DNA from 2 places in the Thalassotalea agariperforans genome. Region 2 is predicted to be linked to the other one. Evidence: riboswitches for the same ligand, from Rfam matches in the RefSeq annotation. Region 2 holds a riboswitch; the other holds the start of a gene.
What was found. Region 2 has a riboswitch for thiamine pyrophosphate ahead of thiC (phosphomethylpyrimidine synthase ThiC). Riboswitches for the same ligand answer to the same signal wherever they lie in the genome.
Positions count from the first base shown of each region.

Region 1: linked by a shared signal. The riboswitch ahead of ACSLUO_RS03530 (TonB-dependent receptor) and the one ahead of thiC (phosphomethylpyrimidine synthase ThiC) in region 2 are both predicted to bind thiamine pyrophosphate.

Region 1 is NZ_JBQMWH010000002.1:72,405-75,602, reverse strand. Features, by position in the region: gene ACSLUO_RS03540 (PQQ-dependent sugar dehydrogenase) at 131-1,243, shown strand; gene hinT (purine nucleoside phosphoramidase) at 1,329-1,679, shown strand; TPP riboswitch at 1,848-1,961, shown strand; gene ACSLUO_RS03530 (TonB-dependent receptor) at 2,005-3,198, shown strand, end outside.
Region 2 is NZ_JBQMWH010000001.1:316,670-319,867, forward strand. Features, by position in the region: gene thiC (phosphomethylpyrimidine synthase ThiC) at 1-1,380, opposite strand, end outside; TPP riboswitch at 1,531-1,630, opposite strand; gene grxB (glutaredoxin 2) at 1,781-2,431, opposite strand; gene ACSLUO_RS01460 (TSUP family transporter) at 2,553-3,198, shown strand, end outside.

The DNA.
Region 1 (3,198 bases), on a different contig from region 2:
ATCTTCACAAATTTTGTTTGTTCTAATGCCCCTTTACCGTTCTAAGTGAGCACTTCTTTATACGGAATGGTATTAATCATCCATATTGGGTAATACTGCTGTAAGAAAAACAACTTAATGAGTAATTGATATGATGAATATGATCACCAGACTTATTTTAACTTTGAGCTTATTGATACTAAGCACGGCTAATAGTTACGCACAAAAGGTAAACTTTAAAGAAGTTTTTAGCGGTACAAAGTTAGCTACGGACATTAAATTTATTCCTGAGCAGCAAGGACAAGTTTTTATTGCTGAAAAAGGCGGTAAGGTATTATTTGCCGATTTTAATAGTAAAAAGACTTATACGGTGACAACTCTTGCGGTTCGTGATCGTTCAGAAATGGGCGTGTTAGGTTTAGCCTTTCATCCACAATATCCGCAAGTGAATAAAATTTATATCAATTACAATCCTAAAGATGGTGAGCCGAGAACACGTATTGCTGAATTTTCAGTGACACAAAATAATGCGGCTTATCAATTTATCCAAGAAAAAGTAATCCTCGAGGTGGAGCAGCCGTATTTTAATCATAACGGTGGCCAAATTGCGTTTGGCCATGACGGTTATTTATATATTGGTATGGGGGATGGCGGCAAAGCGGGCGACCCACTTGGCCATGGCCAAAACTTAACGACCTTACTGGGGGCAATGTTAAGAATTGATATTAATACCAAGGAAAAACCTTATTTGGTACCGGCCGATAATCCATTTATCAATAAAACCGATGTCTTACCTGAAATTTGGGCTTATGGTTTACGGAATCCGTGGCGTTTTTCTTTTGCACCTGACGGACAACTAATTGCTGGAGATGTTGGGCAAAGCTTATATGAAGAAGTGTCTATTATTGAAAAAGGTAAAAATTATGGTTGGAATATTATGGAAGCTGATCATTGCTTTGAACCTAAAGATAACTGTGACCAAACTGGACTAAGCTTACCTAAAATTTCCTATCCACGAGATCAAGGTATTTCTATTACTGGTGGTTTTGTTTATACCGGAGAAAAAATCCCTGCGTTAAAGTCACACTACATTTATGCTGATTTTATACTGGGTAATATTTGGGCGGCAAAATATCCAGCGCTTGAAAAGCCAGTAAAAATATTCTCTGGCAGTTATCAGTTTCCTACGTTTGCCCAAGATGCTGCTGGTGAAATATATGCTGCCGATTATCCGACAGGTAAAGTTTTTCAATTAGTACCGTAATTACCGAACTTTCAGCTGAATTAACACTTGTTGCTTGGACAATTCTCTATACAATATTATTTTATTTATTCTATAGAGAATTGTTATGGCTGAAGAAACGATCTTTTCAAAAATTATCCGACAAGAAATTCCAACCCCTTTGTTATATCAAGATGAGCTAGTTACCGCATTTCGTGATATTGCGCCTCGTGTTGACAGCCATATTTTAATTATTCCAAATAAACTTATTCCGACGATTAATGATGTTACCGAAGATGATGAATTGGCATTAGGGCGAATGATCACAGTTGCCAAAAAATTAGCAAAAGAAGAGGGCATTGATGAAAATGGCTATCGTTTGATTATCAATTGCAATAAACATGGTGGTCAAGAAGTGTATCATATTCATATGCATTTATTAGGTGGGCAGCCTTTAGGGCCAATGGTGAGTGTTTAATGCTTGGAAGCAGGAAGCAGGAAGCAGGAAGCGATAAGCAGGAAGCGATAAGCTATAAACTAAAAGCTTTAATCAAAGCTGAAGTTTTTAGTTATCACTTACACCAAATTGTTATGGTGAGATTGTAGAGTTTAATATCTATCGTTTTAATAAATTGTTAAAATGAGGTTATCAACCAAGGGGTGCGGATAAGATAAATTTTATCTGCTGAGATGTGGTATCACACAAACCCTCGAACCTGAACTGGATAATGCCAGCGTAGGAATGGGTATAACACCGCCATAACATGCGCTGGTTCCATATTTTTGATTTATATGAGAACCACATGACAAGTAAATTATCTTCTATCGCTTTAGCGATATCATCAGTTTTAATTATTAATCCAAGTTTTGCCGAAGATGATACTTCAGAAATTGAAGTGATCACAATCAAAGGTGATTTTCGCGAAACTAATATTCAACAAAGCCCTAACGCGGTAAGTCTATTATCAGAGCAAGATATTAAACGCCGTAACGCTCAAAACTTAGAAGAAATTATTGCCTTAGCACCCAATGTTAATTATGCCGGTGGTTCGCAACGGGCGCGTTATTATCAAATTCGTGGTATTGGCGAACGTAGTCAATTTCAAGAGCCAATTAATCCCTCGGTAGGCATTATTATTGATGATGTTGACTTTACCGGTATTGGCAGTATTTCATCAATGTTTGATGTTGCTCAAGCAGAGGTTTTCCGTGGACCACAAGGTACGCGTTTTGGCGCTAATGCGCTTGCGGGTATTGTCAATATTACGACTAATGCACCCACCGATAGTTTTGAAGGTGCGGTTAAAACAACGGTTGGTAATTACGATAGCCAAGGTTTAGGTTTGGTTGTTTCGGGGCCTGCGAGTGAAAAAGTCAATTATCGTTTCGTTGCAGAACAATATAAAAGTGATGGTTTTATCGATAATGTTTATTTAAACCGTGATGATACTAATAACCGAGATGAATTAAGTATGCGGGGAAAACTCGCAATTGAAGCGTCAAAAGAGTTAACCATAGATATTTCGGTTATGCATTTTGACTTTGACAACGGTTATGATGCTTTTTCATTAGATAATAATCGTAATACTTATTCGGACGAGCCAGGCTTTGATACACAAGAAACCACAGCATTATCAAGCCGTTTTAATTATACCGGTTTTAATGCGTTTAACATGCTGTTGATCACCAGTTTTTCAGATAGTGATATTGGTTATGGGTTTGATGAAGATTGGGCATACGGTCAATATGATGATAACACCGGCGAATGTATTTCACTTGATACTGGCTGTTTAGGTGAAGTTTGGGGCTATTCAACCAAAGATCATTATGATCGTAATAAAAAAACAGCCACGCTTGAATATCGACTTACCTCTAATCAGTCATCAAGAATTTTTAATAACTCAACGGACTGGGTTGTTGGTGCCTATATAAACAAACAAGATGAAACGCTAAATAGAGCATTTTTTGACTGGGATCTTTATAGCGACGCTGAGTTT
Region 2 (3,198 bases):
AAGCTGCTCTTCCATGTTTTCTTTGATCATGTGAAGTGGAACGTGACCTGGGCCTTCAATAATCGTTTGCACGTCATGTTTCCAAGCGATCTTTGTTAATTCGCCTAAAGTACGTAATTCAGAAAATTGTGCTTCATCGTTCGCATCAGCGACAGAGCCAGGACGTAAACCATCACCTAAAGAGAACGAGACATCGTATTGTTTTAAAATTTCACAAATGTCTTCAAAGTGAGTGTATAAAAAGTTTTCTTTATGGTGTGCTAAACACCATTTCGCCATAATTGAACCACCACGAGAAACTATACCGGTAACACGCTTCGCCGTCATTGGTACATAACGTAATAATACACCGGCGTGAATAGTGAAATAATCAACACCTTGTTCGGCTTGTTCAATTAACGTATCGCGGAAAATTTCCCATGTTAGGTCTTCTGCAACACCGTTTACTTTTTCTAATGCTTGGTAAATTGGCACAGTACCAATTGGCACTGGCGAGTTACGTAAAATCCATTCACGGGTTTCATGAATGTTACGACCAGTTGATAAATCCATAACTGTATCTGCGCCCCATTTGGCAGACCATACTAGTTTTTCAACTTCTTCTTCAATGCTTGAAGTCACCGCTGAATTACCAATGTTGGCGTTCACTTTAATTAAAAAGTTACGACCGATGATCATCGGCTCACATTCAGGATGGTTAATGTTTACTGGAATAATAGCGCGACCACGAGCAACTTCATCACGAACAAATTCAGGGGTAATTTGCTCTGGAATGCTAGCACCAAAAGACTGACCTTTGTGCTGCTGGGTTAAGATGGCGTCTTTAACTTCTTCACGTTTAAGGTTTTCACGAATGGCAATATATTCCATTTCAGGAGTAATAATACCTTGGCGCGCGTAATGCATTTGGGTAACGTTTTTGCCTTTTTTAGCGCGAAGTACTTTTGGTAGGTGTTCAAAGCGTAAATGATCTAACCCTTCGTCAGCTAAACGTTGTTGGGTATAGACAGAGGTTTTTGAGTCTAAGTATTCAACATCATCACGACCTTCAATCCAGCTTTGGCGTAAACGCGGAATACCTTTGTGAACGTCTATTTCTACGTTTTCATCAGTATAAAAACCAGAAGTGTCATAAACACATAAAGGTTCGTTTTTTTCATACTGTGGATTATTTTTATCACTGCCTGGTAATAAAGTGTCGGTTAAGGTGATTTCACGCATACCTACTTTAATATCGTGAATTTTGCCAGGCACGTAAACTTTTTTAGAATTTGGAAATGACTGATCTGAAACGTTTTTAAGAAAAGCTGCGGCAGCTTCACGTTTTTCACGTCGGGTCGCAGGCGCGTTGTTATCGGCCTTGGTTGAATCAATACTCATGTGTCTCTCACCTGATGTTTAAACTTTTTAAAGTAAATAAATTAGGCGGAGTGATGCTTAAGCTGTTAGCTTTATTTTTGGCTTTTACTGAATGAATAATAAAATATTATTTACTCAGTAGGGTGTATAAACGAGGAGTAACATGAAGTAAGAAGTTACTCTCTTGTTCCCTTCGCAGATGCTAATCTGAATCAGGTTCTACGGATCCCGCTTTCGCGATCTCAGCCTTTTGGCACTCCGACAAGTCTAGGATCATTGATTATGCTAATTGCATAATTCAGTGATCGTCAGCAATATACCTTAATCGAGTCACTGCAAGCAAGCTTCTTTCAAGAGAAAAGGCGATAAACTTATGCTTATCGCCTTTAAAAAGAGATTAAGTTAATAACTTAAAAAACGATTATTGCGCAATATGATCGTAAGTGGGGATCTTAGTTTTTGCTGAAAAATAATCAATATAAGCACGAATTTTTGCCGGAATGGCTAAACCCTTAATTAAGGTTATAGACCGTAAACGGCCAAAAACATCAATGTCGTCAAGCGATAAACTTGGGTTAACACTTTGCTCGCTATGCAGTAGCGGCTCAAGGTTTAATAATTGTGCTTCTAATTCTGCTTGATAGCTTGGCGTGTTAGCCAAGGCTTCGGCAAATGAGCCAATGTCTTTTTCTTTTTTGTTTTGAAAATAATCACGTGCACTTTGGCTTTGAAACTCGCCTAACGGAGCTTTAACCCAACGTGGGTAAAGTAACTGTCTAAACAAAACACTGTTGTCTTTTATCCAGTTTGCTAAATCTTGACGATTAGCTGAAGGTGCAAAGATGGGGTTACCGTCAAGTTCATCTAAGTAAGTGACAATATCCATACTTTCGCCCAGAAACGAGCCATCTGCTTTTTCTAATATTGGACAAACTTTTGCGCCGATCATGGCAATCGGTGTGGCTTCGTCATCATTAGGTAACACCACAAGCTCTAACGGGATATTTTTCATCGCAAAAGGCATACGTGCGCGAACACAGTAGGGACAATGGTCATATACAAATAGTTTCATATTTCGCTAGCTATCAAAGAAATTTGTTGCCAAGAATACTCGGCTAGCGAATAAATGTCATTAGCTTATAGCCATAATGTCTTTATAATGCGCAGGTTTTTATTTGAAGGATCTTTGTTTGATGGCTGATTTAAGTGTTATTCAATATTTGCTGATTGCGCTGGTATTTGTTTGGAGTGGTTTTGTCCGTTCAGGCTTAGGTTTTGGTGGCGCCGTATTGTCTTTACCGTTTTTATTATTAATTGATAATCAGCCGCTTGTGTACTTACCATTAATTGCCGTGCATTTATTAATTTTTTCTTCGGCAACGGTTGTTACTCGTTACATCAAACAACAAAAAATGTCCGCCGGCGAAGCACAACAAGCGCAAACATCAATTAATTGGCCTTATTTAAAATATGCCTTCAGTATTATTATTATTCCAAAACTGATCGGTGTGTTTGGCTTATTAACCCTACCTACAACGGTAATGAGTACCATTATTTTTGCGATTGTTAGCTGTTATGCCATTACCTATATTTTGAATAAACCATTTACCAGTAATAAGCCTTGGTTAGATGTGCTGTTTCTCATGTTAGGTGGTTATATTAGCGGTACCAGCTTGATTGGCGCGCCATTAATTATTGCGGTAATTGCTAATCACGTAAATAAATATCAGCTACGTGATACCTTGTTTGTTTTATGGTTTGTATTAGTGACCATAAAAATGTCGATGTTTGTTTATTTAGGCATTGATCTGCAACTTATTCATCATTTGTGGTTATTAC